3 regions of the Bacillus sp. LQ01 genome follow, and region 1 is predicted to be linked to each of the others. Evidence: predicted binding sites of a transcription regulator. Region 1 holds the regulator's gene; each other region holds the start of a gene.
The links. Region 1 encodes Rex, which represses fermentation and respiration genes when NADH is low (regulators of the CRP and FNR family bind a similar motif). Its sites were predicted from a motif close to TTGTGAAATATTTCACAA; they were not measured.

Region 1 (3,199 bases):
TACTGCAACAACTTTACCCTCTTGTGGTTTTTCTTTTGCAGTATCTGGTAATACGATACCACTTGCTGTTTTTTCTTCTGCTTGAACAAGCTCAATTACAACGCGATCACCTAATGGCTTTAGCATGAACAATAACCTCCTCATTTTGTTATGTAAATTTCTTTTATTAGCACTCAAGTCATCCGAGTGCTAACACACTTATAATAATAAATAATCTCAATTTCTTTTGCAAGTAAAAAAATCATAATTTTTTCGCAAATCACTATATAGAATACTGCCTTTACTATATGAATCGTTGTTTCCACTGCTCGTATGTTACAATATGAAAGGACACCCTAAGTTGTTTTCGCTACACACACAACTTTCTCCTGTCTTCTATTATAATTTCAAATAAGGATTTACGAAAAAAACATAATTCAAGTGAGGTTTATATCGTAGGTAGCATATTTACATGTTATCCTAACTTATCTCATACACTATAGTTAGAAAGGATGGTTAAACCATTTGAAGAAACAATACTGGTGGATTATCGTTACATACATTTTAATGCAGTTATCTGGCGTTGTTGGATTGCCACTTCTCCTAAAAACAGGACTCTATGATAATAGAGGATTTACCATTGAGGAAAAAGGACAAATCATAACGGGACACTGGGCAATTATTAGCTTCTTTGTTGCATTATGTATCGTACTTTGGTTACTTAGAACAGATATTCGTGACAGGCATTTAGATCCAAAGCGCTCTTCTGCTCCAGCTACTATTGGATGGATTTTCATCGGGTTCTTCTTGGCTTTCTTTTCACAAATAGTTGCCGGTATGATCGAGATGCAGCTGCTAGGAATTAAACAAGGTTCAGAAAATACAATGAAACTGATGGAGATTGCAAGAACGACCCCTTGGTTCCTTATTGTTGTATCTATAATTGGACCTATCTTAGAAGAAATCGTATTTAGAAAAATTTTATTTGGTGCACTTTATAAGAAGTTTAACTTCTTTATCGCAGCTATCATTAGTTCGCTTGTATTCGCAGCAATTCATTTTGATTTTACTCATTTATTGGTATACACTGCTATGGGGCTCGTATTCGCCTTCTTATATGTGAAGACGAAACGGATTATCGTTCCGATTGCAGCTCATGTTGCGATGAATACATTGGTCGCTATTGGGCAAATTTTTATGAGCAATGAACAAATTCAAGAAATGATTAAAGAAGCTGAAAAAATGCAAGGCTTTATCGGAGGATTTTTTGTATGAGAAACTCACCATTGTTCATGGCTGCACTATACTTCCTTCTTGGATGTATCTTTACACGCTTCGCCATTACGAACGTGACAGATACAATCTGGAATATGTGGACAATACTATTTGCAGTTATGGCAACAATTGATTTTAATTTGGCACTTCGCCTTATATTAATTAAATTCACAAAGAAGAAACAATAATAAAACGCAGAGGTCGCTTCCTCTGCGTTTTATTGTGGATAGTTTTTCAAAAAGTAAACTAATGTTTGTAACTCTACAGCTAAGTCAATATGATGAATTCTAATATTCTCTGATACGTTTAATCGCGCTGGTGTGAAATTCAAAATACCGTGCACGCTCGTTTCAGCTAATCTATCTGCTACAGCTTGTGCTACTGTAGCCGGTACTGTTAATATTGCCACTTGTATATCATTTGATAATCTCTCTTCTAATTCATCTAAATGATATACAGGAATGCCCCCGATTTCTGTTCCAACTTTCTCTTCACTAACATCAAATGCCATTTCAATTTTTGTATTATTGTTTTTCGTGAAATTATAATGTAAGAAAGCGGTCCCTAAATTACCTACTCCAATAAGTGCTACACGTGTTATATCATCTTGATCAAGTGTTTCGCGGAAAAATGATAATAAATAATTTACGTTATATCCATATCCCTTTTTCCCTAACGCTCCAAAATACGAAAAATCTCTTCGTATTGTTGCGGAATCTACTTTTACTGCCTCACTCAATTCGGCCGATGAAACACGCTGCTTACCAGAAAGAGATAAGTTTTGGATAAATCGATAGTATAGAGGCAATCTTTTAGCAGTGGCTTGTGGAATCTTTTGCTGATCCATATGACCTCTCCTCTCTTCCTATCTTTATTCATATACTTTAATCAAATACAGAAGTTTAGCACTCATTAAATTCCTTGTATAATAAAGAGAAGAAGTATTCTCTCTTTATTTTAAACTATACACTATTTTTAGTATGATTGAGAAATATAAACATGGCAAAGTTAAGAAATTATTTGAGGTGAAAACATTGATTTTATTACAAGTAAACGCGCTTTCGAAATTATACGGTGCAGAAACGATTCTTGCAAACATAAAATTGGAAGTACAAACAAAAGATCGTATCGCATTAGTTGGAAGGAATGGAGCAGGCAAATCTACATTATTAAAAATTATCGCTGGTGAATTATCTCATGATGGTGGCGAAATTATAAAACCGAAAGATGTCTCAATCGGATATTTAGCTCAAAATACTGGACTAGAAACGTCTTTAACAATTTGGGATGAAATGCTAACCGTCTTTACCCACTTACAGCAAATGGAGACAAAACTTCGAAGACTTGAGCAAGAAATGGGAAAAGAAGAAAACTTTTCAAACGAAGCTACATATGAAAGATTGTTAGCTGATTATGACCAATTGCAACTCAATTATAAAGATCAAGGTGGATATCAATATGAAGCGGATATTCGCTCCATTTTAAGCGGCCTTGGCTTCCCAGTTGAAACGCACCAGACGACGATCTCTACTTTAAGCGGCGGGCAAAAAACAAGATTAGCTCTCGGGAAATTATTATTAACAAAACCAGACTTACTTATTTTGGATGAGCCTACAAACCATTTAGACATCGAAACATTAACGTGGCTTGAGCAATATTTACAAGGTTATCCTGGCGCAATATTAATCGTTTCACATGACCGTTATTTCTTAGACAAACTCGTTACACAAGTATATGAAATTTCAAATAAAGAAAGCAGACGATTTGTTGGTAACTACAGTAAATATTTAGACTTAAAATCAGCATTATATGAGCAAGAAATGAAACGTTACGAAAAACAACAAGATGAAATCGCAAAACTTGAGGACTTCGTTCAAAAGAATATAGCTCGCGCTTCTACAACGAAACGTGCTCAAAGTCGTCGTAAACAACTAGACAGAATGGA
Region 2 (3,199 bases), on a different contig from region 1:
TTTTCTTATGAAATGATATTATTTTGCAGGTTTGAAAAATGTATATATCGCTAAGAAAAAGCAAACGAAACTGAATACGATGGGGTCTTGATATGGACTAGGCTCAGAGCCCTTCTGGATTTCTGTAAGGAAGTCATGTGTTTTCATGTTTATTGCTCCTTTAACTAATAAGTTTTATATGATGCGAGGATTATGGTGGATAGGAAGTGTTTTTTGAAATTTCATATAATAATTATTGCATAGCCATCCTATCCCTAAAACTATAAAATATAAAGTTTTCATAATATGTAAAATTGCATATTATTCTTTTTGTAAATTTTGTTATATTATCCCTATATTAGAATTCAAGGATTTTAATAAGGTAAATGAGAATAACTGGAGGGATATTGTGAGTAAAACAGTGTTAGAAGCGTATAGTGTGGAAAGAAAAATCGAGAATATAACATATAAAAATCTATTTGTAATGATAGCAATGATTATAGGGATTTCACTCCTAGGAGGATTATTTCTTGGTTTAGCCTTTGAGATTTATGGAGAAGAAGCATTAAGTACTAAATTAGAAGGATATTATTTACTCTTATTCGATGCAATTGTTGTTGCTATCGTTTTATTAGCCTATAAACCGGTTTTTCATTTTATTAAATCTATTTGGGATGTATCCGTTTTGAAGAGTGGAAAGACATATTTATATCTATTAATTGGTTTTATTATCATTGCAGTATCACAATATTTAATGTTACATGTGTTTAGTTTTGAAAGTGCAGCGGAACAAAAGGAACAATTAGGGAGTTTAAGGCTTCAAAATAGCATACAAAGTATTATATATGTGTTAAGTGTTGCTATCATTACACCGATTAAAGAAGAAATTCTATTTCGAGGTATTTTATATCGATTTTTAGAAAAGAGATATAATTTTTTAGTTAGTATCATTATTTCTTCCTTCATTTTTGGAATTCTTCATGGAGGTCTTCTAATTACAGCAACGATTATGGGAATGGTATTTGCAATGTTATACAAAAAGACGCAATCTATTATACCTAGTATTATTTTACACATTGTATGGAACTTACTTGTGAGTATAAGTATGATTGTATCTCTATAAAAATAAATACATAACCAGTATAAAAGATGAATGGCTTAGCTATTCATCTTTTATTTTGTATGCACGTGAAAAAGTTAATTCATGTATACAATCAAAAAATAGCTAAATACTAACAGTGAACGAATAAAGAAAGGTAGGAGTATTCCATGCAAAATTTAACAGAGCTTGAAGTAGAAAACTTACGTCATTTAATTGGTGGACACGCAACAATTATTAACAAGTTGGAGCAGTATGCAGAAACGTGTACAGATCCACAATTGAAACAAATGTTACAAAAGGATGCGCAAGATGCACGAAATACGAAACAGCAATTAATGACTTTCCTAGGATAGGAGGAAGCGGAACATGAATGAAAAAGATATGGTAAATGATTATTTAGCAGGATTAAATGCAAGTTTAACAAGCTATGCAAATTATATTGCTCAGTCTGATAATGAGCAGTTACATCAAACGTTAATTCAAATTCGTAATCAAGATGAGATGCGCCAACGTAATATGTATGAGTACGCAAAGCAAAAAAGTTATTACAAACCGGCAGCACCTGCGAATCCAATGATTGTGCAGCAATTAAAAAGTCAATTAAGTGCGGAATAACAGGAAAAAGAAGACGAGCGAATTTATTCGCTCGTCTTCTTTTTTTATATGTCAATAAATACATAATAAATATTTTTCCAATTGTAACAAATATGACGAAAATGGAATATAACAATTCGCAAAAAGGACAAATACTTTGTTCAATATTTCACAAAGTATCCATGGTTTCTATCGTGATAACCTCTATAATTAGGAGTGTAAAGAGCAAAAGAAATAGATTATATGATCAATTAGGAGAGATTGCTATGAAAAGACATACAAGAAAAATTGCAATTATCGGTACTGGATTAGTTGGATCAAGTTGTGCGTATTCCATTGTAAATCAAGGAATTTGCGAAGAGCTATTATTAATTGATATAAATCATGAACGTGCAGTTGGGGAAGCGATGGATTTATCACATTGCATTAACTTTACAAATACAAGAACAAAAGTATATGCAGGAAGCTATGAAGACTGCAAAGATATGGACATTGTTATTATTACAGCAGGGCCAGCACCAAAACCAGGGCAAAGTCGCTTAGATACTTTAGGAGCGAGTGCGAAGATTATGGAAAGTGTTGTTGGCGGCGTAATGGAAAGTGGATTTGATGGTATTTTCTTACTTGCATCGAACCCAGTTGATATTATTACATATGAAGTGTGGAAATTATCTGGATTACCTAGAAATCGCGTAATCGGTACAGGTACATCATTAGATTCTTCTCGCTTAAGAACAATTTTATCTGAAATGTTACATGTAGACCCTCGTAGTATTCATGGGTATTCATTAGGAGAACATGGTGATTCTCAAATGGTTGCTTGGTCTCATGTAACTGTTGGTGGAAAGCCAATTCTGCAAATTTTAGAAGAACAAAAAGAACGATTTGGTGAAATAGATTTAGATGAAATTGTTGAGAAGACTGCAAAAGCTGGTTGGGAAATTTATAAACGTAAAGGAACTACTTATTACGGAATTGGAAATTCTCTAGCATATATTGCGAGTTCAATCTTTAATGATGATCACCGTGTCATTGCTGTATCAGCCATTTTAGATGGTGAGTATGGTGAATATGATATTTGTACAGGAGTACCAGCTATTATTACTAGAGACGGTATAAGAGAAGTTGTAGAACTCAATTTAACAGAGGATGAAGAATCTCGATTCGCAAAATCAAACGATATTTTACGTGATTATATGAAAACAATTGGTTACTAACTTATAGAAGAAGGTGAAACAAATGAAGGAATATATAATGTCTCGTGTATTTAAAGCATCTGCTGGAATCGCACAAGGTATTTTCGTATCCCTCGGAATTGGTTTACTGATCGAAAATATAGGAAGAATTGTTGATATACCATTACTTATTACAATCGGAGTTGTTGCAAAATCACTAATGGCACCGGCAATTGGTGCCGGAATTGCTTTTATGCTCGGTGCAAACGGTCTTGTAATCTTCTCAGCGATGGTAGCCGGAGCAATTGGTGCCGGATCCATTTCAATTACTGAAGCTGGTCTAATTATT
Region 3 (3,199 bases), on a different contig from region 1:
GAACTGTGGGACGCATTGAATGGAGAGATTAACATATTTGTTGCTGGAGCAGGAACTGGCGGTACGTTTATGGGGACTGCATCTTATTTGAAAGAAAAAAATATAGATATTAAAACAGTTATCGTAGAGCCAGAAGGATCTATTTTAAATGGTGGTAAGGCTGGTTCACATGAGACCGAAGGAATTGGACTGGAATTTATCCCGCCATTTTTGAAGACATCTTATTTTGATGAAATTCATACGATTTCTGATCGAAATGCATTTTTACGAGTGAAAGAATTAGCGCAAAAAGAAGGACTTCTCGTTGGGAGCTCTTCAGGAGCAGCATTTCATGCGAGCTTACTGGAGGCAGAGAAGGCAGCACCAGGTACAAATATTGTAACGATTTTTCCTGATAGTAGTGAGCGCTATTTAAGTAAAGACATATACAAAGGATGGGAATAAAAAATGAGAGCAAAGACAAAGTTAATTCATGGTATTCGCATAGGAGAACCTTCAACTGGATCTGTAAACGTACCGATTTATCAAACAAGTACGTACAAACAAGAAGCAGTTGGTAAGCATCAAGGATATGAATATTCACGTACAGGTAACCCAACACGTGCAGCTTTAGAAGAAATGATTGCTGTATTAGAAAATGGGCATGCTGGATTTGCATTTGGTTCAGGAATGGCTGCTATTACAGCGACAATTATGTTGTTCTCAAAAGGTGACCACGTTATTTTAACAGATGATGTTTATGGCGGAACATACCGCGTTATTACGAAAGTATTAAACCGTTTCGGTATTGAGCATACATTTGTAGATACAACAAACTTAGAGGAAGTTGAAGAAGCGATTCGTCCAAATACGAAAGCAATTTATGTGGAAACACCAACGAACCCACTACTAAAAATTACTGATATTAAGAAAATATCTACTCTTGCTAAAGAGAAAGACCTATTAACAATTATTGATAACACATTCATGACGCCATATTGGCAGTCGCCGATTTCTTTAGGAGCAGATATTGTGCTTCATAGTGCAACGAAATATTTAGGAGGTCATAGTGATGTAGTTGCAGGTTTAGTAGTTGTAAATAGCCCACAACTAGCAGAAGATCTTCACTTTGTACAAAACTCAACAGGAGGTATTCTTGGGCCACAAGATAGCTTCTTACTACTTCGCGGTTTAAAAACATTAGGAATTCGTATGGAAGAACATGAAACGAATTCACGTGCTATTGCTGAGTTCTTAAATAATCATCCAAAAGTAAATAAAGTATATTACCCAGGTCTTGAATCACATCAAAATCACGAATTAGCAACAGAACAAGCAAACGGGTTTGGTGCTATTATCTCATTTGATGTAGATAGTGAAGAAACATTAAATAAAGTACTTGAGAAACTACAATACTTTACACTTGCTGAAAGCTTAGGAGCGGTAGAAAGTTTAATTTCTATTCCATCTCAAATGACACATGCATCAATCCCAGCTGATCGCCGCAAAGAATTAGGAATTACAGATACATTAATTCGTATTTCTGTCGGTATTGAAGATGGTGAAGATTTAATTGAAGATTTAGCACAAGCGCTAGCATAATAAAAAATGCACTGCTCTATATTAGCAGTGCGTTTTTTTATTACGTCTTTTTGTGAAACATTTCACAAAATAGACATACACAAACGAAATGATTTCATGTATATTGAATTCAGGAAACGTTACTCACGAACAAACTTGTGAAACTTTTCACAAACAATGAAATTCATGTAGGAAAGCATCTCTATTTTTTTGTGTTAATTGGGACTTATTTTGACCTACAGGGACATATAAGGACCGTAATAGTAGAATAGGAGGAAATTCACATGGTAGTCAAAGAGAAAGTTGTAAATGAAATGCAGGAAGTAAAAAAGATGATTGATACGCTAGTAAATAATGGTCAACAAGCTTTACAAGCATTAGAAAGTTTTACACAAGAGGAAATTGACAACATTGTTCATGAAATGGCATTAGCAGGTGTTGATCAACATATGCCGCTAGCAAAATTGGCAGTTGAAGAAACTGGCCGTGGTGTATATGAAGACAAATGCATTAAAAATATTTTTGCCACTGAATATATTTGGCATAGTATAAAGCAAGATAAAACGGTAGGGATTATTCACGAAGATCCTCATGAAGAAATAATAGAAATCGCGGAACCTGTCGGTGTAGTAGCTGGAGTAACACCAGTAACGAATCCAACGTCGACAACAATGTTTAAAGCGTTAATTGCGATAAAAACAAGAAATCCAATTATTTTCGCATTTCATCCTTCCGCACAAAAATGTTCTGTGGCAGCAGCGAAAACCGTATATGATGCAGCGATGAAAGCTGGTGCACCAAAACACTGTATTCAATGGATTGAAAGACCGTCTGTTGAAGCGACGAAACAATTGATGAACCATGATGGTGTAGCACTCGTTCTAGCAACTGGAGGCGCTGGTATGGTGAAATCAGCTTACTCTACTGGAAAACCAGCGTTAGGCGTTGGTCCTGGTAATGTACCGTGTTATATAGAAAAATCAGCACATGTAAAACGAGCTGTTAATGATTTAATTTTATCAAAAACATTTGATAACGGTATGATTTGTGCATCGGAACAAGCAATCATTGTCGATAAAGAAATTTATGATGATGTTAAAACAGAAATGATTGAAAACAGTTGTTACTTTGTAACAGAAGAAGAAAGAAAAAAATTAGAAAAGCTCGTTATAAATGAAAATACATGTGCAGTAAATAGTGATATTGTAGGGAAATCCGCACAGTATATTGCCGATTTAGTTGGGATCACTGTTCCTGGACATACAAAAATGCTTGTAGCTGAAATTCAAGGTATCGGAGCAGCATATCCGTTATCCCGTGAGAAACTGAGTCCAGTATTAGCTTGTGTGAAGGCAAATTCATTAGAAGAAGGATTTACATATTGCGAAGAAATGTTGAACCTCGGTGGTTTAGGACATTCAGCAGTTATCCATTCTACAAATAAAGATGTGCAAAAGCAATTTGGGTTACGTATGAAAGCTTGCCGTCTCATTGTAAATGCACCTTCATCACAAGGTGGAATAGGGGATATATATAATGGATTTATTCCATCACTTACACTTGGTTGTGGTTCATACGGAAAGAATTCAGTTTCCCAAAATGTAACAGCGACTCATTTATTAAATATAAAAAGGCTGGC

Region 2: AC22L0_RS21170 (L-lactate dehydrogenase) is a predicted target of Rex. The motif match lies at 1,833-1,850, and genes of this name have one in related genera.
Region 3: adhE (bifunctional acetaldehyde-CoA/alcohol dehydrogenase) is a predicted target of Rex. The motif match lies at 1,632-1,649, and genes of this name have one in related genera.

What each region holds. Positions count from the first base shown of each region.
Region 1 is NZ_JBYEZL010000012.1:8,125-11,323, forward strand. It holds gene groES (co-chaperone GroES) at 1-126, opposite strand, end outside; gene AC22L0_RS28805 (CPBP family intramembrane glutamic endopeptidase) at 505-1,254, shown strand; gene AC22L0_RS28810 (YdiK family protein) at 1,251-1,442, shown strand; gene AC22L0_RS28815 (redox-sensing transcriptional repressor Rex) at 1,472-2,101, opposite strand; gene AC22L0_RS28820 (ABC-F family ATP-binding cassette domain-containing protein) at 2,289-3,199, shown strand, end outside.
Region 2 is NZ_JBYEZL010000003.1:93,264-96,462, reverse strand. It holds gene AC22L0_RS21185 (CPBP family intramembrane glutamic endopeptidase) at 389-1,102, shown strand; gene AC22L0_RS21180 (hypothetical protein) at 1,249-1,434, shown strand; gene AC22L0_RS21175 (spore coat protein) at 1,448-1,696, shown strand; gene AC22L0_RS21170 (L-lactate dehydrogenase) at 1,942-2,892, shown strand; gene AC22L0_RS21165 (PTS sugar transporter subunit IIC) at 2,915-3,199, shown strand, end outside.
Region 3 is NZ_JBYEZL010000002.1:489,495-492,693, forward strand. It holds gene AC22L0_RS14875 (O-acetylserine dependent cystathionine beta-synthase) at 1-444, shown strand, start outside; gene AC22L0_RS14880 (bifunctional cystathionine gamma-lyase/homocysteine desulfhydrase) at 448-1,581, shown strand; gene adhE (bifunctional acetaldehyde-CoA/alcohol dehydrogenase) at 1,845-3,199, shown strand, end outside.